One region of the Streptomyces sp. NPDC001843 genome, then DNA from elsewhere that is predicted to be linked to it. Evidence: riboswitches for the same ligand, from Rfam matches in the RefSeq annotation. Region 1 holds a riboswitch; the other holds the start of a gene.
The links. Region 1 has a riboswitch for cobalamin ahead of ACFYZQ_RS36175 (cobalamin biosynthesis protein). Riboswitches for the same ligand answer to the same signal wherever they lie in the genome.
Positions count from the first base shown of each region.

Region 2: linked by a shared signal. The riboswitch ahead of ACFYZQ_RS10255 (HoxN/HupN/NixA family nickel/cobalt transporter) and the one ahead of ACFYZQ_RS36175 (cobalamin biosynthesis protein) in region 1 are both predicted to bind cobalamin.

Region 1 is NZ_JBIATQ010000021.1:40,890-52,824, reverse strand. It holds gene ACFYZQ_RS36230 (enoyl-CoA hydratase/isomerase family protein) at 1-319, opposite strand, end outside; gene ACFYZQ_RS36225 (helix-turn-helix domain-containing protein) at 426-647, opposite strand; gene ACFYZQ_RS36220 (ABC-F family ATP-binding cassette domain-containing protein) at 983-2,581, opposite strand; gene ACFYZQ_RS36215 (hypothetical protein) at 2,910-3,392, shown strand; gene ACFYZQ_RS36210 (TIGR03618 family F420-dependent PPOX class oxidoreductase) at 3,402-3,848, shown strand; gene ACFYZQ_RS36205 (VOC family protein) at 3,963-4,376, shown strand; gene ACFYZQ_RS36200 (hypothetical protein) at 4,390-5,808, opposite strand; gene ACFYZQ_RS36195 (alpha/beta hydrolase family protein) at 6,033-7,160, opposite strand; gene ACFYZQ_RS36190 (class II aldolase/adducin family protein) at 7,293-7,961, opposite strand; gene ACFYZQ_RS36185 (anion permease) at 8,276-9,523, shown strand; gene ACFYZQ_RS36180 (hypothetical protein) at 9,558-9,785, shown strand; cobalamin riboswitch at 9,989-10,131, shown strand; gene ACFYZQ_RS36175 (cobalamin biosynthesis protein) at 10,231-11,172, shown strand; gene ACFYZQ_RS36170 (cobyric acid synthase) at 11,169-11,935, shown strand, end outside.
Region 2 is NZ_JBIATQ010000003.1:380,743-392,677, reverse strand. It holds gene ACFYZQ_RS10295 (YncE family protein) at 1-251, opposite strand, end outside; partial or broken gene ACFYZQ_RS10290 (amidohydrolase) at 377-1,617, opposite strand; gene ACFYZQ_RS10285 (helix-turn-helix domain-containing protein) at 1,905-3,248, shown strand; gene ACFYZQ_RS10280 (ANTAR domain-containing protein) at 3,368-4,135, shown strand; gene ACFYZQ_RS10275 (GAF and ANTAR domain-containing protein) at 4,267-5,070, shown strand; gene ACFYZQ_RS10270 (hypothetical protein) at 5,077-5,859, opposite strand; gene thrS (threonine--tRNA ligase) at 6,129-7,400, shown strand; gene ACFYZQ_RS10260 (nucleoside hydrolase) at 7,463-8,431, shown strand; gene ACFYZQ_RS10255 (HoxN/HupN/NixA family nickel/cobalt transporter) at 8,436-9,560, opposite strand; cobalamin riboswitch at 9,589-9,773, opposite strand; gene ACFYZQ_RS10250 (ArsR/SmtB family transcription factor) at 9,854-10,228, shown strand; gene ACFYZQ_RS10245 (glycoside hydrolase family 13 protein) at 10,291-11,935, shown strand, end outside.

The DNA.
Region 1 (11,935 bases):
CGGCGATGGTCGCGTCGAGCTCGGCGTCGTCACGGCGCGCGAGATCGACGAAGGTCGGCTCGCCCTCGATCCCCTCGGGCGTGAACATCTGCCGGTCGAGTCCGGCGGAGAAGGACTTGCCCTCACCGCGCAGCACGACCACCCGGACGGAGCCCGGCAGCAGCCGGCCGGCCTGGGCGAGCGCCCGCCACAGAGCGGGGCTCTGCACGTTGCGCTTGTCCGGGTTGGTCAGCGTCACCGTGGCGAGCGCGTCGTCGACGGTGAGCCGTACGCCGTCCTGGTCGAGCAGGGGAACGAGTTCCTTGTCGGACGAAGCCATGAGACGCCTCCGATGCGTGCGGTCAGCTAAGTGACTGCACAGTAACCACCCGGCCGATCACCCGACCGACCGGGTGGCCACCATCGAAGCCGATGGGCCGCCCGGATCAGGACGTGGCGGCTTTCTTGCCCCTGGTCGCTCCGCCACGCCCACGGAGCGTGACGCCCGACTCACTGAGCATCCGGTGTACGAAGCCATACGAGCGGCCGGTCTCCTCGGCCAGCGCCCGGATGCTCGCACCGGAGTCGTACTTCTTCTTCAGGTCTGCCGCGAGCTTGTCGCGCGCGGCGCCGGTCACCCGGCTGCCCTTCTTCAGAGTCTCGGCCACCCGTGCCTCCTCATGGGAAGTGCGCTCTGGTCTCCTCATGATCACCCCTCCCGGGCCCGATGGCCACCCATTCGGCAAGGTATGTGAGACACGGTTTTGACGACAGGAGCGCATCCCCACGACCGGAATCGACGATTCCGGACGCGCGTGTCCGTACGGCCGAACGGGTTCTTTCGTGAAGTACCAGGTCAGAGAGGCGCAGCGGCCGACCCCTCGGCGACTGAGGGATCGGCCGCGAAATCGATGTAGGACACACCTCGATACGAGGAGATCTCACACAGATGATGGATCACGGATCGGCCGAATGATCCATACGCAGTGGATCATTCATTCGATCAAGCCAGGGCGACGAGATCCGCGTAGTCGGAGCCCCACAGGTCCTCCACGCCGTCCGGCAGCAGGATGATCCGCTCCGGCTGGAGCGCCTCGACGGCGCCCTCGTCGTGGGTGACCAGCACCACGGCCCCCTTGTAGGTGCGCAGCGCGCCGAGGATCTCCTCGCGGCTGGCCGGGTCGAGGTTGTTGGTGGGCTCGTCAAGGAGCAGCACGTTCGCGGAGGACACCACGAGTGTCGCGAGGGCCAGGCGGGTCTTCTCGCCGCCGGAGAGGACGCCGGCCGGCTTGTCGACGTCGTCACCGGAGAAGAGGAACGAGCCGAGCACCTTGCGCACCTCGACGAGGTCCATGTCGGGAGCCGCCGAGCGCATGTTCTCCAGCACCGTGCGGTCGGGGTCCAGGGTCTCGTGCTCCTGGGCGTAGTAGCCGAGCTTGAGGCCGTGGCCGGGGACGACCGCGCCGGTGTCGGGCTGCTCCACCCCGCCGAGCAGGCGGAGCAGGGTGGTCTTGCCCGCGCCGTTGAGGCCGAGGATGACGACCCTGGAGCCCTTGTCGATGGCCAGGTCGACGTCGGTGAAGATCTCCAGCGAGCCGTACGACTTCGACAGGCCCTCCGCCATCAGCGGGGTCTTGCCGCAGGGCGCGGGCTCCGGGAAGCGGAGCTTGGCGACCTTGTCGGACTGCCGGACGGCGTCCAGACCGGCCAGCAGCTTGTCCGCGCGGCGGGCCATGTTCTGCGCGGCGACCGTCTTGGTGGCCTTGGCGCGCATCTTGTCGGCCTGCGAATGCAGTGCGGCGGCCTTCTTCTCGGCGTTGGCGCGCTCGCGCTTGCGGCGCTTCTCGTCGGCCTCGCGCTGCTGCTGGTAGAGCTTCCAGCCCATGTTGTAGATGTCGATCTGGGAGCGGTTGGCGTCCAGGTAGAACACCTTGTTGACGACCGTCTCGACCAGGTCGACGTCGTGGGAGATCACGATGAAGCCGCCGCGGTAGGTCTTCAGGTAGTCCCGCAGCCAGGTGATCGAGTCGGCGTCGAGGTGGTTGGTCGGCTCGTCCAGCAGCAGGGTGTCCGCGTCGGAGAACAGGATCCGGGCGAGCTCGACACGACGGCGCTGACCGCCGGAGAGGGTGTGCAGCGGCTGGCCGAGCACCCGGTCGGGCAGGTTGAGCGCGGCGGCGATGGTGGCGGCCTCCGCCTCGGCGGCGTACCCGCCCTTGGTGAGGAACTCCGTCTCCTGGCGCTCGTACTGCTTGAGGGCCTTCTCCCGGGTCGCGCCCTGGCCGTTGGCGATGCGCTGCTCGTTCTCGCGCATCTTGCGCAGCAGTACGTCGAGGCCGCGCGCGGAGAGGATGCGGTCGCGGGCGAGGACGTCGAGGTCGCCGGTGCGGGGGTCCTGCGGGAGGTAACCGACCTCACCTGAGCGGGTGATGGTGCCTGCGGCCGGGATGCCCTCGCCGGCGAGGCACTTGGTGAGGGTGGTCTTCCCGGCGCCGTTGCGGCCGACCAGGCCGATGCGGTCGCCCTTGGCCACGCGGAAGGTGGCGTTCTCGATGAGGATGCGGGCACCGGCGCGCAGCTCGATACCGGAGGCGGAGATCACGGACAGACTCCAGAGCGGAGGTAGTGGCGGGCGGGCGGCTGAGGACGTTCCCGCCGTCTAATGCGCGAGGAGAATGGCCATGGGAGAAGTCTAACGGGGCGGGGCAAGCACTTTTTCTGCGTGCGGGTGTTCGGGCCGCCGCTCCGGGACGCCGTTGCCCGAGGGTTTCCGGTGCGGGGCGCTCCGGCCGTGGTCGTCCACCGCCACGACCTGCGCGGTCCAAGGCCTCCATGCGCAGGCTGGGCGTCGAGCGGGGCGCCGGCGTGAGGTGCAGCACGTTCGGGGCGAAAGCCGCACCCGGTCTCGGCCCTGCGATGTCTGAGTGAGCATGACGAGCCTGACGTTCGTGGTCCTGGCCTTCGCGCCGATCCTGGCGCCCTGCGTGGTCCTGGGCGCCGCCGCGGCGCTCGCCCGGCGGGCGTACAAGCGGCTGCCGGGCAGCGGATGGCACCTGCCGAGCGTCACGACGTGCACGCTGGTCGCGGTCATGTCCGGTGCGGCGGCGTTCGGTTCGTACGCGTGGGGTGTGATGTCGGGGTTCTACATCCTGGATCCGGACCAGATGTGTGCAGCACGGGGCGTGGCGGGCGATCACATCGTGACGCGGGAGACGCTGCCGGTCAGTGCGCAGTGCGTCACGGCGGACGGCGTGGGGACCGAGCTGGTGCCGGGCTGGGTGAATCCCGGGATCTTCATGGGGCTCGCGCTGTGCGTTTGCGCCCTCGTGGCAGCAACCTTCGCGGTGGTGCGCCGTCGCGTCCACGGCGACGGATCCGCGGCGACCCGGACGCCCGCTGATCATGGTTGTTAGCCTCGCAGGATGACCGCGATCTTCGACGAGGCCGTCCGTGCCCGGCTGCAAGCCCCCAACATCTGGTACGTCGGCACTGTGTTCCCGGACGGAGCGCCGCAGGTCAGCCCGATGTGGGTGGACCTGGAGGGCGAGGGGGAGCTGATGTTCAACACCTCGGTGGGCCGGGTGAAGGAGGAGAACCTGCGCCGCGACCCCCGTGTCTACCTCTCCCATGCGGACGCCGCCGACCCCTTCGACCGGGTGCAGATCAGCGGCGAGGTGGCCCGCTTCGTCGAGGGCGAGGAAGCGCACCGCCGGATGGACCAGCTGGCCCGCAAGTACCTGGGCAGCGAGCGCTTCGAGTGGCTCATGCCGGGAGAGCAGCGGGTCGCGGTGATCGTGCGCCCCATCAAGGTGCGGCACATCGTCGGGGTGGAACGGTTCCGGCCCGGCGGTCCCGTCCCCGGTTCCTGACCGGCCGCTTGCCACCGCGATGACGAGCGCGAACACTCGAACTGGCCGGCTCGGGCGCTCGCCGGCCAACCGGGGCGCTCGGCCACGAACGGACCGGGGAAGGGAGTGGTGGGCATGGTGGGCACGGGTGGTGGTCGGCCGACCGTTTATCCGACGCTGCTTTACGCGGACGCCAAGGCGGCGATCAGGCAGCTCACGGAGGCCTTCGGGTTCAGCGAGCTCTCGTTGTACGAGGGCGAGGACGGCACGGTGCTGCACGCCGAGCTGGTGCAGGGCAACGGCGGGGTGATGGTCGGCTCCAAGGGCCGGGACGGCGTCTTCGCGGAGGCGATGGGGGACGCGGGCCCGACGGGGGTGTACGTCGTGGTGGACGACGTCGACGCCCACCACCGGCGTGCCGTGGACCACGACGCGGAGATCCTGGTGCCCCCGACCGACCAGCCCTACGGCTCGCGGGACTACATGGCCCGGGACGTCGAGGGCAACATCTGGAGCTTCGGGACGTACGCCCCCGAGATCGGGGCCTGACGCCCGCCCGGTCTCATCCCCCCGTGTGCACCTGGAAGGCAGCCCGCCGCACCGCCTTGGCCAGCGCGGGGTCGGGGTGCGCGGCGGCGAGGGCCACCAGGACCTGCACGGTGCGCGGGTGACCGACCGCGCGGACCTCGTCCAGCAACTGGGGGACGGTGGGCTGGACCGCCGACTCCAGATGGCGTACGAGCAACGGCGCCTCGCCGTGGTCGGCGACGGCGGCGGCGGTGTCGACCCACAGCCAGGTGGCCTCCTCACGGGTGAGGACCTCGTGGGCGTCCTCCGGGTCCACACCGTCGTGCTCGGCGAGCCACAGCAGCGCGTACGGTCTGAGCGTCGGTTCGTCGAGGACGGCGCGCACGTCGGCCTCCGCCGGGGCGCCGACGACACGCAGCGCCTCGAAGGCGAGGCCGCGCAGCAGGGCGTCCTCGCCGCGGGCGGCGTCGATGAGCTCGGTGACGGCGCTGCCGACGGGGCGGGCGGCGAGCCAGGCGCGGTATTCGGCGCGGGCCGCGTTGGGCCGGAGCTGGGAGCAGCCGCGCAGCATGTCCTCGGCGCCCTGCTCGATGTTCCCGGCGGGGCTCTGCGCGGCCACGCAGATCTGCTCGAGCTTGACCCACACGGCCCAGCTTCCCAGCGGGGTGAGCGTGGCCTGGCCGTCGCCGTAGGTGAGGGCGCCGACGGAGGCGAGGGCGTGCAGGGCCCAGTCGAGCAGGGGGGCGAGGTCGGGCGCGGGCTGAGCCGGCCGGGCGGCGGTGGGCGCGGCGCCGGTGACGGGCCGGGGCTCGGGTCCGTAGGAGATCTCGCAGCGCTCGGTGCGCAGTTCGGTGACCCGCTGCTGGAGCAGGTCGAGGAGCTGCTCGACCGGGACGGGGCCGGCGGACAGCTGGAGGAAGGACAGCACCTGGGGCATGGCCGAGACGACCTCGGCGACGGCGGCGGCCTCGTGCTCCGCGGGCTCGGGGTAGGCGAGCGACCAGGCGTCGAAGAGGGCGACCCAGCCGCGCAGGACCGCGCTGTCGTCGCGGTCCCAGGCGCGCAGGCGCCAGCCGGGGCGTGCGCTGTCGCCGTGCACCTCCACGAGGCCGGCGAGGCGGGCGGTGTCCCAGTCCGCCCGGACCTGAGCGGCGGTCAGGCCCAGGTCGGCGGCGGCGCTTTCGGCCGTCGCCGCGGAGAGGGTGGCCTTGCCGTCCGCGGTCGCGCCGTCGCGGCCCGGGCCGAGGGCGGCGTCGGCCCAGTGCGCCACGCGAGCGGCGCCGGCCAGGCGGGATCGCGCCATCCTGGCCAGCTCGGCGGGTGCGGGTGTGCCCTCCGGCGGGCGGGGTGCGGGGCGGCGCGAGCGCCGCTGGTTCATCGCTCGGGGGGCGGCGGCCAGGGGTCGCGGTCGGACGAGTCGAAGCCTGGAGTCGCGCGGGATACGGGACGTCACGGGTGCAGTCTTCCGGTTGACGGTCCGAAAACCCAAACGGAATGTCACGGCGGGCGACGGGGTGGGCCAACGCACGGGCTCCGGCGGGGGCCGAGGAGGGCGGTTCCGGCCAGTGGTACGGCCCTGAACGGTACAGCCGGACGTGGCGTCAGCCCCCGCGTCGCGGCAGCGGGTCGGCACCGCTTCGGCGGTGCTCCCACCGGCGGCGTTCCCCTCAGCGGCATTCACATCAGCGGTGTCAGGAACCGCCGTACGGTCTCCTCGTACCCTTTCGGGTCGGCGTTCCACATCGCCCCGTGCGGGGCGTCCCGCACGGTGTGCAGGGTGACCCGGTCGGCGCGCCGCGCGGCGAGGCGGCGGGAGAACTCCCAGGGGGCCACCACGTCGTCCGGTCCGTGGATCAGCAGGGTGGGCACGCTCAGCCGCGCCGGGTCGGCACTCTCCGCGGCGCGCTCGGCGCGCAGGCCGACGCGGCCCTGGGCGGCCCGGACGGCGAGCGGCAGCAGGAAGTCAGGGGTGCGCCGGGCCGCGGCCAGGGCGCGCAGCGTGGCCTCCCAGCTCAGCACCGGCGAGTCCAGGACGAGGCCGCAGACGCGGTCGCGTGTGGCGGAGTGGAGGGCGGCGCGCAGGGCCATGGTGGCGCCGGTGGACCAGCCGTGGAGAACGACCCGTCGGGCGCCGTGGCGGACGGCGTAGCGGATCGCCGCGTCCACGTCGCGCCACTCGGTCTCCCCGAGGTGGTTCAGGCCGTCCGGCGGGCGCGGGGCGCCGAGGTCGCCGCGGCAGGAGACGGCGAGTACGGGGAGACGCAGACCGTGCAGGAACTCCATGACGTTCATGGGGAGCTCCCGCGTCGTGCCGAGGCCGTGCACCGCGATCACCCAGGTGTCCCGCGCGCCGGGCACGAACCAGGCGGGCAGCGCGCCGAGTTCCCCGGGCACGTCCACGTCGGCGTGGTCGAGGCCGAGGGCGGCGTCCGGGTTGCCGACGTACAGGTTGGGGGTGAGCCACACCTGGTCGCCGGGTTCGAGTGTGCCGTGCGTGACGCGTTCGAGGCGGCGTACGACGGCGTCGGGCGAGGGCGCCGCGGCTTCCAGGACTGTGCCGACGACGGCGTGTGAACCGTCGCCGGCCAGGCCGTAGGTGCCGGGGCGCAGGGAGGCCAGGTCACGGGTGAGTGCGAGCCGGTCCGCGGTCACGGTGTGCACGGTGAGCCGGGGCTCGGTGGGCAGCGGTCTGCCGGGCGCCGCCCTGAGCGCGGCGTCGCTGGCGATCCGGCCGACGGCCACGCCGGCCGCGCCGGCCGCCAGGACCGCGGTGACGGCCGAGGCCGCCGCTGTGACGGTGCGCACGGGTCCAGTGTCCCGGGGGGCCGCCTTACCGGCCAGCGGGAGGAAGGGTCGGGGTGACATGTCCTTCCGGGTTCCAGCGCGGGGCGCCTTTCAATCCCCGTGGGCGAGGACCGGGTGGTGCGCCGTCGCCCCTCACCCCCGCTGGCCGTACCCGCGCAGCTTCTCCCCCGCCGCCGCCAGCTGCTCCGGGGTCAGCAGGGACGGAGTCAGCCCGGGCACGGCGGAGGCCGTCAGCCACAGGCGGCACATCCATTCGAGCTGGGCGGTGCGGTCGTAGGCCTGGTCGAGGCCGGCGCCGTAGGTGATCGTGCCGTGGTTCTGCAGCAGGCAGCCGGAGCGGTCGGCGAGGGCGCGGAGCATGTTCTCGGCCAACTCCTCGGTGCCGTAGGTGGCGTAGGGGGCGACCCGGACCGGGCCGCCGAGGGCGCCGGACATGTAGTGGACCGCCGGGAGTTCGCTCACGAGGGTGGAGACGGCCGTGGCGTGCACGGCGTGGGTGTGGACGACGGCACCGGCGTCGGTGGTGCGGTAGACGGCCAGATGCATGGGCAGTTCGCTGGTGGGGACCAGCGTGCCGAGCACCTGGCGTCCGGTGAGGTCGACGCCGGTCACGTCGTGCGGCGTGAGCCGGTCGTAGGGCACGCCCGACGGTGTGACCAGCACGGTGTCGCCGACACGTACCGACACGTTGCCGGAGGTGCCGACGACGAGGCCGTCGGCCACGGTCCGGCGGGCCGTGGCGACCAGTGCCTCCCAGGCCCGTGACTCCGCCTCGTGTACGCCTCTGCTCTCTTCAGCCATGGCGGTGATCCTGCCAGGGGACCGTCTGACGCGATGTCACTGCGGCGTCACTGCGACGAGGGACAGGCCGGAACCAGTCCCTCCAAAAAGGTGCATAGCGCCATGAATGCTGACGGAACGACCTTGACCGAGACCCGGGCCACGGCGGCCGGCACGGCGACTCACGAGAGGCCGGCCCGATCCGCGGCGCTCACCCCCACCCATGTCCTTCACCAGGCGTTTCTGACACCTCGACGCCTATCCCAGTTCACCTTCCGTTCACTCAGGTTTCCTACGGTCAACCGACCAATGACTTCGAACGATTGCCTGGGTAAATGGAAAGCTTCTCGCTGATCCTCGCGATTGTGGTGGTAACCGCACTCGCGTTCGATTTCACGAACGGTTTCCACGACACCGCCAACGCGATGGCCACCACCATCTCGACCGGCGCACTCAAGCCCAAGGTCGCGGTGGCCATGTCCGCCGTGCTCAACCTTGTGGGCGCTTTCCTCTCCGTGGAGGTCGCCAACACGATCTCCAAGGGGCTCGTCGACGAGAGCGGCATCCGTCCCGAGGTCATCTTCGCCGCCCTGGTCGGCGCGATCCTCTGGAACCTGCTGACCTGGCTGGTGGGGCTGCCTTCCAGCTCCTCACACGCCCTGATGGGCGGTCTGATCGGCGCCACCGTCGCCTCCGCCGGCATGGGCGCCGTCCACGGCGACGTGCTCGTCACCAAGGTGCTGCTCCCGGCGGTCGCGGCCCCCGTGGTCGCGGGCGTGGCGGCGATGCTCGCCACCCGGTTCTCCTACGGCATCGGCAAGAACGCCGACGGCGAGGCCACCCGCAAGGGCTACCGCGTCGGCCAGATCGCCTCGGCCGGCCTGGTGTCCCTGGCCCACGGCACGAACGACGCGCAGAAGACGATGGGCATCATCACCCTCGCCCTGGTCGCCGGCGGCTCCATCGCCCCCGACTCCGACCCTCCCACCTGGGTGATCCTCTCCGCCGGCCTCGCCATCGCGCTCGGCACCTACATCGGCGGCTGGCGCATCATCCGCACCATGGGCAAGGGCCTGACGGAGCTTCAGCCGCAGCAGGGCTTCGCCGCCCAGACCAGCGCGGCCACGGCCATCCTGGCCTCCTCCCACCTCGGCTTCTCCCTCTCCACCACGCATGTCGTCTCCGGCTCCGTGATGGGCGCGGGCCTGGGCCGCAAGGGCGGTGTGGTCCGCTGGTCCACGGCGACCCGGATGTTCGTCGCCTGGGCGCTCACCCTCCCGGCCGCCGCGCTGGTCGGCGCGCTCGCCGAGTCGGTCACCGGTCTCGGTGACTGGGGCACCGCACTGGTGCTGGTCTTCCTCGTGGCCTCCAGCGCCGCGATCTGGAAGTACTCCCGCCGCGAGGTGGTCGACGCGACCAACGTCAACGAGAGCGAGGAGCCGGCCGGCGTGGTCACCACCGCGATCGCCGTCGTTACCCCGCCCCCGGTGGGCGTTCCGGCCGAGGACCTGTCGAGCACGATCCCGTCCCCGGCGACACGCGTCGCCGCCGACCCGGCGACCCCGCCGGCCGCCGCCGTCTGACCCCGGGCACCCGGTTAGAGAAAGCAGTTCCGACATGAAGATCGACTGGGCAGCCCTCGGCTCCGTCTTCGGCGTCAGCCTCGCCGTCACCGTGGGCCTGGTGGCCCTGTTCACCCTCGGCGTCACCGGCCTCTCGCGCCGCGAGCGCGCCGCCGCCCAGGGGGACTCGGCCGCGCTCGCCGTCACCGGCGCGTACGTCTGCTTCGCGGCGTGCGCGGCGGCGGTGGCCTACGGGATCTACCTGATCATGCACAAAGCCTGACCAAAGTGTGATCAAGGCCTGAACAAGGCCTGAAATGGCCTGAGCGAGCACTGCTCAAGCCCTGAGCAAGCCCTGTTCAAGGCATCGAGGCTCCTCCCCGAAGTCCTCGGGGAGGAGCCTTTCGCATGCCGCCGTACCCTCCGCCACCGCGTCAGTGTGGGCCTCAGCACACTCTCCCCGTGCAGGTCAACAGCAAGTTGACGGCCCTTCCGGGGGCGTGGTGGACTTCCGGAGCCATGTACGGCGGCAGGAGAGGAAGCCGGTGCGAATCCGGCGCGGTCCCGCCACTGTCACCGGGGTAGGAAGCCCCGGGAGCCAGGAACTCTCACCGCCGGTCTAGTCGAACCAGGGCGCGGACACCCTGAGTGAGGACATATCGCCATGCTCGCTCGGCCGTTGAGGTACAGCACCAGGTCGCTGCCCGACCCCACGGCCGGCTGAGCCGATGCGTGCCGATCGCGTCTTCGCGTACGGCGCCGCCGCCGGCCTCCTCGGCGACCACCTGCTCGGTGATCCGCACCGCGGGCATCCGGTCGCCGCGTTCGGGCGGGCCGCCGCCGCCGTGGAGCGGGTGCTGTGGCGTGACCACCGGGGGTGGGGCGCCCTGCACACCGCGGTCTGTGTGGGGGGCGCCGCCGGTCTGGGAGCCGTCACCGCCGCGGCCGTACGTCCTTCCCGCAGCGCCTCCGTCGCGCTGACCGCAGCCGCCACCTGGGCCGTCGTGGGCGGGACCTCCCTCGCCCGCGAGGCCCGGAGCATCGGGCGTGCCCTTCAGGCCGGGGACGTCGAGGGCGCCCGGGCGCGGCTGCCGCACCTGTGCGGCCGGGATCCGCAGGCGCTCGACGCCGACGGGATCGCCCGGGCCGTCGTGGAGTCCGTCGCGGAGAACACCTCCGACGCGGTCGTGGGGGCCCTGGTGTGGGGCGCCTTGGGCGGGGTGCCCGGGCTGCTGGGCTTCCGGGCCGTCAACACCCTCGACGCCATGGTCGGGCACAAATCGCCCAGGTACCGGCGGTACGGGTGGGCCTCGGCCCGGCTGGACGACCTCGCGGGATGGCCGGGGGCTCGGCTGACCGCCGCCCTGGCGACCGTGACCGGCGGCGATCCGCGCGGAGCCGTACGGGCCTGGCGGGCCGATGCCGGCAGGCATCCCAGCCCCAACGCCGGGCCCGTGGAGGCCTCCTTCGCGGGGGCGCTCGGCGTGCGGCTGGGCGGAACGCTGTCGTACGGGGGGCGGGTCGAGCACCGGCCGGTGCTGAACCAGGAGGGACGCGCCGTCGCCGTGCCCGACATCGAACGGGCCGTACGGCTCTCCCGGCGGGTCGGTCTGCTCGCGCTCGGCGTCACCGTCGCCGCGCGCGCCGTCGTGAAGGGACGTGGGAAATGAGCGGGGGCCTCCTCGTCGCCGGTACGACCTCCGACGCGGGCAAGAGCGTCGTGACCGCCGGGATCTGCCGCTGGCTGGTGCGGCAGGGGGTCAAGGTCGCGCCTTTCAAGGCACAGAACATGTCCCTCAACTCGTTCGTGACCCGAGAGGGCGCGGAGATCGGGCGGGCGCAGGCCATGCAGGCACAGGCGTGCCGCGTCGAGCCGACCGCGCTGATGAATCCCGTACTGCTCAAGCCCGGCGGCGAGCAGAGCAGCCAGGTCGTGCTGCTGGGCAAGCCGGTGGGCGAGCTGAGCGCGCGCGGCTATCACGGCGGGCGGCAGCAGCGGTTGCTGGGGACCGTGCTGGAGTGCCTGGAGGAGCTGCGGGGCACGTATGACGCGGTGATCTGCGAGGGCGCCGGTTCACCCGCGGAGATCAACCTGCGGCGGACGGACATCGTGAACATGGGCATCGCGCGGAACGCGCGGCTGCCCGTGCTCGTCGTCGGCGACATCGACCGCGGGGGTGTGTTCGCCTCCTTCTTCGGGACCGTCGCGCTGCTGTCGCCCGAGGACCAGGAGCTCGTCGCCGGGTTCCTGGTGAACAAGTTCCGCGGTGACGTCTCTCTGCTGGAGCCCGGCCTGGACATGCTGCAGGGGCTCACCGGACGGCGCACGTACGGTGTGCTGCCCTTCCGGCACGGGCTCGGCATCGACGAGGAGGACGGACTCCGGGTGTCTCTGCGCGGGACCGTCCGCGAGTCGAACACCGCCCCGCCCGT
Region 2 (11,935 bases), on a different contig from region 1:
GACAGCGCGAGGCCGTTGACGCTCGGCAGGGAGGTCAGCTGCTTGACGACCGTGCCGCTGTAGTCGGTGACGACGATCTTGCCGTTGCTCGGGTCGCTGATGAAGACCCGCTGGTGGACGCCGTCCACCACGATGTCGCCGGTCGACCTGACCGGCAGGACCTTGCTGGAGTCGGCGAACGCCGGAGAGGCGGCGAGCGCCGCCGAGCTGAGGAGGACCGCCAGGGTCGTGGCGGTCGTGAGGGTGCGCATACGCACGCTGATTCGAACCCCCCGGAACGAATGATGAAGGGCGCCACGGAACACGGCCGCTGATGTGTGGGTCCCCTGGGGGCCGTGTGTGGCGGATGTGAGAAGCCTAGGTGCCGAACACTAGGTCATGCCACTGACAAAAGCGCCAGTGCTCCGCAGACGAGCGTGCGGACTCCCGGGGCGACCGTGGACAGATCGGGAGCGAAGTGCGGACTGTGGTTGCTCGGCACGCCCTGCAGCTTCTCCTTCAGGTCAGTGCCCTCGGCCGCTTCCCACACCGGGTGCGCAGTGGTCGTCACGAACCAGTAGGAGTACGGGATCGAGCCCGCCGCCAGCTCGGAGAAGTCCTCGCTGCCCATCGCCGGGCCCGGGTCGAACACGGTCGCCGCGCCGAACACCTCGCCGTGCACGGCGGCGACCCGGCGGTCGGTGTCCGTGTCGTTCACCGTCACCGGGAAGGTCGCCCCGACCGTCACCTCCGGCTCCCGCGGGCACCCGGCCGCCAGGCACTCCCCCTGGGCGATGCGGCGGATCGCGGCGAGCATGCGCTCCCGCACCCTCTCGGACTGGTGCGCAGGTTGAGGGCGATGCGCGCCTCGGACGGGATGATGTTGTGCCGGGTGCCCGCCTCGATCCGGCCGACCGTCAGCACGGCCGATTCGGCGGCGGCGGTCTCCCGGGCGACGACCGTCTGCAGCCGGGTGACGAGGTACGCGGCCGTCACCACGGGGTCGACGGTCGCCTCGGGCCGGGACCCGTGTCCGCCCCGGCCGTGCACGACGATGTCCACGTCCGTCGAGGCGGACATGATCAGCCCCGGCGCGTGCGGGTACAGCCCGGCCGGACCAGGCGCCGCGTGCTGCCCGAGCAGCACGTCCGGCCGCCCGAACCGCTCGTACAGTCCGTCCGCGACCATGCGGGCCGCGCCCTGCCCGGTCTCCTCGGCGGGCTGCCCGACCACCAGCAGCGTCCCCGACCACGTCTCCCGCCCGGCCGCCAGCGCCTGCCCGGCGCCCACGAGCCAGGTGACGTGCAGATCGTGCCCGCAGGCGTGCATCACGCCGTCCGTCTCGGACGCGTACGGCAGCCCCGTCCGCTCCACGACCGGCAGTGCGTCCATGTCCGCCCGCAGCAGCACGACCGGGCCGTCCCCGTTGCGCAGCACCCCGGCGACCCCGGTACCGCCGATCCCCTCAGCCGTCTCGAACCCGGCCGCCCGCAGCCGCTCGGCGAGCCTGCCGGCCGTGCGGTGCTCGGCCAGCGACAGCTCCGGGTGACGGTGCAGATCCCGGTAGAGGTCCTCCAGTGCGGCCACCGGGAGGTCGGCGGTGAGTTCCAGGGCGGTCCGGGCGGCGGGGGAGGTCATGGGGACGACCCTAGGGGTTGTCTAGCGGTGCTGGGCATGCTGGGCGGAAGGTGTTTCGGGGATGGCCCTGGCCGGGCCCGCGTTGGCCGCCGTGATGAGGGCGGCGACGGCGACCACGGCTGCGGCGACGCCTCTGGCGTACCGTGCGGTGGGGCGTCCGTAGCGTGCGGATGAGCGTCCGAGCACGGCAACCTCGCAACAACAGCGGCATGTTAAGCATGTTTAATGCGACGCTTAACCTAGGGGCTGGTCAAGCCGAACGGCAAGGGGTGGAAGGGGAGTTGGGGGTGTCGGAGCGTGACGATCCAGAGACCGTCGGACGACGGGTGCAGCAGCTGCGGGCAGAACGGGGCCTGACACAGAGGCAGTTGGCGGAGCCCGCGTACACGCCCGCCTATATCTCGACGCTGGAGGCGGGGCGGGTGCGGGCCTCCGACGAGGCGCTCAGGCACATCGCGGGCCGGCTCGGCGTCGCGTTCGAGGAACTGGCCGTCGGGCGGTCCCCGCATCTGGCCACCGGCCTGCGGCTGCGGCTCACCGAGGCGCAGCGGACCCTGGCGACCGGTGAGGCCAAGGAGGCCGCCGTCCAGTACGCCGCCCTGCTCGCGGAGGCGGAGGCGCACGGGCTCGCCGCCGAGCAGGCCGCCGCGCTGCTCGGTCTCGGGGAGTGCGCGCTGGAGACCGGTGACCTGGCCGAGGCCAGGGAGTACTTCGAGCGCGCGGAGGAGGTGACGGCCCGTGAGCCGCTGCCGGTGCGGGTGCCCGCCCTGCGCGGCCGCGCGGTCGCCCACTACCTGGCGGGTGAGCTCCGCTACGCCGTGTACCTGCTGGAGTCGGCCCTCGACGAGCTCAACCGTGGCGGGCTGCACGATCCGGACGCCCTCCTCCTGCTCTACGCCAGCGTCATCGGCCCCTACATGGACATGGGCGCCCACGCCCGCGCCGCCCAGGCCGCCGAGTTCGCCCTCGCCCTCGCGCCGCAGGTCGAGGACCCCGCGCTGCTCGCCCGGATGCACCGCTCCGTCGCCCGCACCCTGCTCGCCGAGGGCCGGGTCGCCGAGGCCGACGCCTCCCTGGCCAAGGCGGCCGAGCTGTACCGCCAGCTGCAGCTGCGGACCGAGCTCGCCAACTGCCACTGGATGCGCGGGTACGTGTACGCCCAGGACGGTGAACTTGGCCGTGCCGAGGACGAGTTGCGCGAGGCGCTCGCGATGCTCTCCGCCACCCGCGCCGCCCTCTACAGCAGCCAGGTCGCCGTCGAGCTCGCCGACGTGCTGCACCGGCGCGGCAAGTCGGAGCAGGCCGCCGAGCTGCTGGAGGGGGTGCTCGGGGACCTCTCCTCGGAGCGGGGCGCCGTGCACTCCGCGGCCGCGCACCGGCTGCTGGGGATCATCGCCGAGGACGCCCGGGAGACGGACGCGGCCGAGGAGCACTACGTACGGGCGCTGAGCCTGCTGGAGCGGGCCGGGGCCGCCGGCGACCTCGCCGACCTGTGCCGGCTGCTCGGTGACCTGCTGCGCCGGACGGGGCGGGTGGAGGCCGCGCTGGACGCCTACCGGACGGGCCTGGGGCACCGCACGGCCCCCGGCACCACCACTCTCGGTCCTGCCCCGGCCCAGCCGCCGCTGTGAGCCGGGCGGCCGAGGCGGGCCGCTCGGCAGGTGTGGGCGGGCGCTGAACTGCGGGAGAGCCCTCGGAGGAGGGATACTCGAGGGGTCGTACGACCGTTCGACTCCGCTGGAGGCTCGTCATGACGGACGCACGCACCGACCGAGCCGGCCAAGGAGAGCAGGTGCTGGCCCGGCTACAGACGCTGCTGGTGGAGTCGGACCGCCTCGAGGACTTCCTGGAGGAGGTCGTCACCCTCACCGCGCAGGCCCTGCCCGTCCCCGCCCACTGCTCCGTCACCCTCAGTCCCGAGGGTGGCGACCAGCCCACCACCGCGGCCGCCAGCGACCCGGAGGTGGAACTGTTCGACCAGCGGCAGTACGAGATCGACGACGGGCCCTGTCTGTCGACCCTGCGCACCGGGACGCCGCACGACATCCCGGACCTGGAGGCGGAGGACCGCTTCGGCCCCTTCCCCGACCTCTGCAACGAGTACGGCATGTGCAGCATGCTCTCGCTGCCGCTGACGCCGCCGCGCCAGCGGGTCAGCGGCGTCATGAACCTCTACTCCAGCGAGCGCAACGCTTTCACACAGCCGGTACGGGAGCAGGCCGCCGTCTTCGCCGGATACGCCTCAGGCGCGCTGAGCGTGGCGCTGAAGATCGCCGGCCAATTGCAGTTCAGCACCGACCTGCAGCGGGCGATCACCTCCCGCACGGTCATCGACCAGGCCCTCGGCATCATCATGTCGCAGCGGCGCTGCGAGCCCGACAAGGCCCTTGAGATCCTCAAGCGCCTCTCGCAGCAGCACAACATCAAGCTCCGTGACGTGGCCTCGGAGGTCGTCGCCCAGGTCAGCGGCGTTCCCCCCGCCCCCCGGCCGCTGCATCCACGCGACTCGTCACTGTGAGCCCGCGCGGGGTGACCGCAGGCCGTTTCGGGCACCCGGCCACGGGTAGTCGGGACTCCTCCCGGGGGCGGGGGACACCCGTTCCCGGGCCTTCGAGTACGGCCGGGCCGGGGCTGAAGGAGGCGGTGGAGGTGCGGCCCAGGGACGACGGCGCATACGCGGACGGTTTCGACGGCCCACAGCAGGACCGGCGCCCCGCGAGTGCGCCCGGTGACACGGCACCGCACCGGGCGGACCCGGCGCAGGCCCTGGCCGAGGCGGTGCGGGGAGCGGCGCCCGAGGCACTGCCCCGACGGCTGTGCGCGGCCGCGGTCGAACTGCTTCCGGTGGCCGGCGCGAGCGTGTCACTGCTCAGCGAGGGGCTGCCCGTGCTGGTCGGGGCCAGCGACGACCACGCGGCCGGCATGGCGGAGATGGAGGCCACGCTCGGTGAGGGACCCTGCGCGTGCGCCGCCGAGACCACCGCACCGGTGTTCGCGGACGACCTGACGGGTGGACCGGCCGTGGCGCGCTGGCCGGTGTACGCGCAGCAGGCGACGGCCGCGGGGGTCCGCGCGGCCTACTCACTGCCCCTCGGCGACACCACGGTGTGCGTGGGGACCCTCGACCTGTACGGCACGGATCCCGGTGAGCTGGCCGGCCCCGACCTGCACACCGCCCGGCTGCTGGCGAGCGCCCTGACCACGGCGCTGACGTCGCTGCTCCGGGACGATGCGGAGACCGGCCGCTCGGACCCCGTCCGGCTGGGCGGCCTGACCACCGAACACAGCGAGATCCAGCAGGCCATCGGCATGATCATGGCCCAGCTGGGGGTCGACGCGGGCGAGGCGCTGGCCCGGCTGCGCGGGCACGCGTTCGCCTGCGGGCGTACGGCGCTGGAGGTGGCGCACGAGGTGGTCGGGCATCACACACGGTTCGACAGGGACCGGCCCTGACGGCGGTCAGGCCTGGGCGCGGGCCTCGTCGCGGACCTGGGCCAGGCGCTGGGCGCCGACTTCCAGGGCCCGGCGGGCGGTGTCGTCCGGGAGCACGGTGCCGGGCGCGCCGAGGGTGAGCACGATCGACTGGTCCCCGACGCGTACGGCGGCGAGGTCCACGCTGAGCACGGGCGCGTCGCCGTCCGTGCCGGCCTCGCCGGTCAGCGTGATCCGCAGGCCCTGCCGGGCGTCCCCGACAGCCGGCAGCGGCAGCTCCTCCACCTGGACGGCCTCGGCGCCGGAGCGGGTGGTCGTCGCCAGGAACTGTCCGCAGCTCCCCGGCAGCGTCCGCAGCCAGGCCAGCGCGCGGTCCACGTCCGCCGGGCGGTGGGCGGCGACCTGGTAGCGCAACTGGGCGAGGTCGTCGGTGTCGTCCAGGGCGGTCACGGCGGCCTCGCTGCCCCACGGCGAACCGAACAGCTCCTCGGTGTACAGCGCCTCCAGCAACCGCTGACAGTCGGGCGCCGCGTTCGTCGTCGCCTTCAGCATCCCGTCCCGCCAGGTCGCCGCCCCCTCGGACGGCGCCCACGGCGCGCCGAGATCAGCCTCGCCGACCAGGGCGGAGCGGGCCTGGGCGCCGGTCAGGGCGGGGTCGGGGCCGTCCTGCGCGTCCGGTGTGAGCGCCGAGGTGGCCACCGGATCCCGGGCCTGGTCCGGTGTGCGCACCAGACAGGAGGAGGCACTGAGCAGCGTGGCCGCGGTGAGCAGGACGGCGGCGGGGCGGCGGATGACCGAGGGGCGGGGCATGTACTCACGGCACCATTGCCTCCGGCGGTCCACCAGCCGTCCGGGCCGTCCGGGTGAGGGGCCGCCCCGGGCGCTGCCGGGGCTCCGCCCCCGACCCCGCTTCGGCCTGAACCTCGAAAAACGCGTCGCCTCCTGCCGGGCGCCGTTGTTACCGTCCTTCCATGAAGCGCGCCCAGTCCTCGTCCCGCACGACGACGCCGGAGTACGTCCCGGCGCGCTGACAGCTGACCTTGAGTCCGAAGCCCCGGGGCGAGTGCCCCGGGGCTTCGGTGTGTGCGCCTCCCGGTTCCTCGTCCCGGCCACCACATCACCGCGAGGAGACCGCCATGCACGACCACCGCCGGCTCGGCCGTGAACTGGACCTGTTCGACACCGACCCGCTGATCGGCGCCGGGTTGCCGTACTGGCTCCCGGACGGGGCCGCCGTGCGGCACACCCTGGAGGAGTACGTCCGTCAGGCGGAGCGCGCCGCCGGGTACCGGCACGTGTACTCGCCCGCCCTCGGCAAACGGGAGCTGTACGAGCTGTCCGGTCACTGGGGCCACTACAGCGACGACATGTTCCCACCCATGCGGCTCGGCGCGGAGGAGGTCGTCCTGCGTCCCAGTCTCTGCCCCCACCACGCGCTCATCTACCGCGCCCGCTCCCGCAGCTACCGGGAACTTCCGCTACGCCTGGCCGAGTTGGGGGCCATGTACCGTTCCGAGCCGTCCGGTGTGCTCGGCGGGCTGACCCGGGTGCGGTCCATCCAGCTCAACGACGCCCATGTCTTCTGCACCCTGGACCAGGTGGTCGAGGAGGCCGGGGCCGCGCTGACCCTGATCGCCCGCGCCTACGCCGACCTCGGCATCCGCGCCGCCCGGTACCGCCTCTCCCTTCCCGGGGACGGCGGCAAGTACGTCGCCGACCCGGCCCTGTGGCGGCGGGCGACCGCGCTGCTGCGGGAGGTACTGGACGAGTCCGGGCTCCAGTACGAGGAGGTGGAGGGCGAGGCGGCCTTCTACGGTCCCAAGATCGACGTGCAGATCGCCGATCCCGCCGGCCGTGAGGCCACCCTGTCCACCGTCCAGATCGATTTCCACCAGCCCGAACGCTTCGACCTGCACTATGTGGGCGCCGACGGCGCAAGGCACCGCCCGGTCATGGTGCACCGCAGCGTCATCGGCAGCATGGAGCGTGCCGTCGCGCACCTGATCGAGGAGCACGGCGGTGCCTTCCCGGCCTGGCTGGCGCCGGTGCAGCTGGCCGTGCTCCCGGTTGCCGAGGCGCAGTACGCCCTTGCCGAGGCCGTCGTGCGGGAGGCCGCCGCCCGGGGCTTGCGGGCCGCACTGTCCGGGCCTGAGGACGGCACCCTCGGCGCCCGGATCCGCGCCGCACGTCTGGTGCCGTACCAGGCGGTGATCGGGGACCGGGAGGCCGGTGCCGGTCTGGCCTCCGTACGGCTGCGGGACGGTCGGCGGCCCGGAGCGCTCCCCGTCGACGAACTTCTGGGGCGGATCGCCGACCGGGTGGCCGCACGGAGCACCGCGCTGTGGGAGTGACCCGGTGACGCAGGCCGTGTCCTGGACGATCCTGGGGGCGGAACGACAGAAGGAGTCCAGCCGTGACCGGTCAGCCCATACCCGTGATCATCGACTGTGACACCGGGGTCGACGACGCCCTGGCCCTGCTGTTCGCCGTCCGCCACCCGGACCTGGATCTGCGGGCGGTGACGTGCGTGGCCGGGAACACGGACGTCGACGGGGTCGTCCGCAACACCCTGACGGTGCTGGAGCAGGCCGGCGCGCCGGACGTTCCGGTGGCCCGGGGGGCCGAGCGGCCGCTGATCGAGCCGGCCCGCTCGGCACGGCATGTGCACGGTCACGACGGGATGGGCGACCTGGGGCTGCCCGTGCCGACCCGGGCCCCGGCCGCCGTGGACGCGGTGACGCTGCTGCGCCGCGAGATCCTCGCCTCGCCCCGCCCGGTCACCCTGATCCCGACGGCCCCGCTCACCAACATCGCCCTGCTGTTGCGCACCCACCCGGAGGTGACCCGCAACATCGAGCGGATCGTGTTCATGGGCGGGGCCGTGGCCACCGGGAACGCCACGCCCGTCGCCGAGTTCAACGTCTGGCACGACCCGGAGGCGGCGGCGATCCTGCTCACCGCCGGGGTGCCGATCACCATGTACGGGCTGGACGTCTTCCACCAGGTCGTCGTACCCGGGGTCGAGGTGCGGCGGTTGCGGGCGAGTGCCGAGCCCGGCACCCGGCTGGCCGGTGAGCTGCTCGCCCACCGGCCGACGGCGCAGGGCGGCCCCGCCGAGGCCGAGGCGGCGGGCGGTCTCGGTGACGCGGGCGCGGTCTGCGCGGTCGCCGACCCGGAGGGCATCAGCACCAGCCTGCTGCCCGTCGAGGTCTCCCTCGCCCCGGGCCCGACGCGGGGTCAGACCGTCGTCGACCGCCGCCCCCGTCCGGGTGAGTCCGAGATTCACGAGGGCGTCCGCGAACAGGCCTTTGTGGACGTGGCGTTGGAGGTGGACGTCGACCGGTTCGTGAAGCTGTACCTGGAGACCGTGGAGCGTCCCTAGCCGCCTAGTCGGTGGTGGCGGGGGCCGGCGCCGGTGCTCCCCACCGTTCCTCCACCCGGGCCACCCTCCAGTAGGTCAGGGCCGCCGCCCACACCACCACGAACAGGCCGACGATGATGTAGCCGACGTTGTCCAGGTCGAGGTCCGCGATCCAGCCGGTGAGGCCGTCGCGCAGGTCGAGTTTGTCGTGCAGGACGCCGACCAGCTCGATGGTGCCGATGAAGAAGGCGACGGCGATGGACAGCCCGGTGATGGTGAGGTTGTAGAAGACCTTGCGCACCGGGTTGGAGAACGCCCACTGGTAGGCGAAGTTCATGAACGTGCCGTCGAGGGTGTCGAACAGGCTCATCCCGGCGGCGAAGAGGAGGGGCAGGCAGAGGATCGCGTACCAGGGCAGGCCGGCCGCCGCGCCCGAGCCCGCCATCACCATCAGCGTGACCTCGGTGGCGGTGTCGAAGCCGAGGCCGAAGAGGAAGCCCAGGGGGAACATCTGGCCGGGGCGGGAGACCGACTTCGTCAGGCGGCCGAGGATACGGTTCATGAACCCCCGGGAGTCCAGGTGGGCTTCGAGCTCCGTCTCGTCGTACGTGCCGGCCCGCATCGCCTTGAACACGCGCAGGATGCCGATCAGGGCGACCAGGTTCAGGGCGGCGATGAGGTAGAGGAACGTCCCAGAGATCGTCGTGCCCATGAAGCCGAGGACCTGGTGGGTGCGCGAGCCCTCGTTCATCACCTTGCCGGCGAGCTGGGTGCCGCCCGCGATCAGCGCGGCCAGCAGCACGACCACGCTGGAGTGCCCGAGCGCGAACCAGAAGCCCACCGACACCGGGCGCTTGCCGTCGGCCATGAGCTTGCGGGTGGTGTTGTCGATGGCGGCGATGTGGTCGGCGTCGAAGGCGTGCCGCATGCCGAGGGTGTAGGCGGTGATGCCCAGGCCGATCCCGAACGCCTTGGTGCCGACCTTGTAGTGCTCGGGGACGACGAGCAGGAAGAGGATGCCGAACGCGACGACGTGCAGGGCGAGGATCACCGCCAGCAGCCCGGCCGTCCTGATCGTGTCCTCGCGCCGCCACCTGAAGGAGGCGGGCACCGTCGTCGTCGTGGGGGCGGTTTTCGCGGGCAGGGTCATCCGGTTCACGCTCCAGCACCTCGTGGATCACTTCGTGAGCTGCCGTGGCCGGTCTCCTGGCTTACGGGTCGTGCGTCCGCCGTCCCTGCCTTCCCGGTCGTACGACCAGTGGCCCGGCGGGTGCCGGACGGGACGGGAACTCCCCGATCACAGTGGCGAGGGCCGCGTCGACATCGCATCGACTTCCCGAACACCACGGCGTGCCCACCGTAGGGGTGCAAGCGGTTCCCTGCATAGCTGCGTACCTGCGCAGGTATGAAAGATCACAGAACGGCGCCTGCCACTATGGCGTCATGCATCTCGTGCCTGCCGACCGCGCGGACCGTCGCACCATCGACGGCCACCGGGTGTGCGACGCCATCGCCGCGATCGGCGAACCCGGTCATGTACGCACCTGGGCCGACCGTTTCTCCCTGCTCGCCGACGCCAAGCGGCTCGCGCTGCTGCTCGCGCTGCACCGCACCGGGCCGCTCGCCGTGTCCGACCTGGCCATCGCGACCGGGATGAACGACCCCGCCGTCTCACAGGCCTTGCGGCTGCTGAGGGCGGCGGGGGTCGTGGAGGGTGAGAAGGAGGGGCGGGTGGTCAGGTACCGGGTGGTGGACGCCGAGGTGCAGGGGCTGCTGAAGCACTGCACGGCCGACGGAGGCACGGTCGACCTGCCCTGAAGTTTCGCTTTCCCGGCGATGTGGACAGGATTGCCTCTGTCGTCCTCTCCGAGGGAGCCGATGTGACCGACCTTTCGTCCAGGAATCCCGACTGGTGGCGCCAGGCCGTCATCTACCAGGTCTACCCCCGCAGTTTCGCCGACGCCGACGGTGACGGGCTCGGTGACATCCGGGGCATCACCGAGCGTCTGCACCATGTGGCCGCGCTGGGCGTCGACGCCGTGTGGCTGAGCCCCTTCTACCCGTCGGAACTGGCCGACGGCGGCTACGACGTCGCCGACCCCAGGGACGTCGACCCACGCCTCGGCACGCTGGACGACTTCGACGCCATGGTCGCCGAGGCCCACCGGCTGGGCCTGAAGGTGATCGTCGACATCGTCCCCAACCACACCTCCCACCAGCACCCCTGGTTCCAGGAGGCCCTGCGCGCCGGCCCCGGCTCCGCCGCCCGCGACCGCTACGTCTTCCGCGCCGGACGCGGGGAGCAGGGCGAACTGCCGCCCACCGACTGGCAGTCCGTCTTCGGCGGCAGCGCCTGGCAGCGGGTCCCCGACGGCCAGTGGTACCTCCACCTCTTCGCCCCCGAGCAGCCCGACCTCAACTGGGGAAACGAGGAGGTCCGCGCCGACTTCCGCACCACCCTGCGCTTCTGGTCCGACCGGGGCGTCGACGGCTTCCGCGTCGACGTCGCCCACGGCCTGGCCAAGGACCTCGACGATCCGCTGCGCGACGTCGGGGACATCGGCGCGACCGGCGAGGACGCGCTGCCGCACCTGCCGCCCGGCAGCCACCCCTACTGGGACCGCGACGAGGTCCACGAGATCTACCGCGACTGGCGCAAGATCTTCGACGCCTACACCCCGCCCCGCACCGCGGTCGCCGAGGCCTGGGTCCCGGACGCCCGACGCGCCCTGTACGCCCGCCCGGAGGAACTGGGCCAGGCTTTCAACTTCGAGTATCTGGAGGCCGGCTGGGACGCCGAGGTGCTGCGCGGGGTCATCACCGGTTCCCTGGACACGGCCCGTACGGTCGGCGCCTCGGCCACCTGGGTGCTGTCCAACCACGACGTCGTACGCCACACCTCACGCCTGATGCTGCCGCCCGGCACGGACGACAACGCCTGGCTGCTCTCCGGCGGTCACGCGCCCCGGGTCGACGAGGCGGCGGGCCTGCGCCGGGCGCGGGCGGCGACCCTGCTGATGCTGGCCCTGCCCGGGTCCGCGTACGTCTACCAGGGCGAGGAACTCGGCCTGCCCGAGGTGGCCGACCTGCCCACCGAGGTCCTCCAGGACCCGATCTGGGAACAGACCGGGCACGTCCGCAAGGGCCGCGACGGCTGCCGGGTACCCCTGCCGTGGACGACCGGTGGACCGTCGTACGGCTTCGGCTCCGGGGGTGCCTGGCTGCCGCAGCCGCCGGTCTTCGCGTCGTACGCCGTCCAGGCGCAGGACGGGCTGGAGGGCTCCACCCTGGAGTTCTACCGCCGGGCGCTGCGCCTGCGCCGCAAGCTCATCGAGGGGGAGTCACTGGCCTGGGCCCCGGACGCGCCCGCCGGTGTCCTGGACTTCGCCCGCTCGGACGGCTGGCGGTGCGTCACCAACCTCTCGGCCGAGGCCGTGCCGCTGCCGCCCGGTGAACTGCTGCTGAGCAGCACACCGGTGCCGGACGGCGGGATGCTGCCGGCCGACACCACGGTGTGGCTCGCCT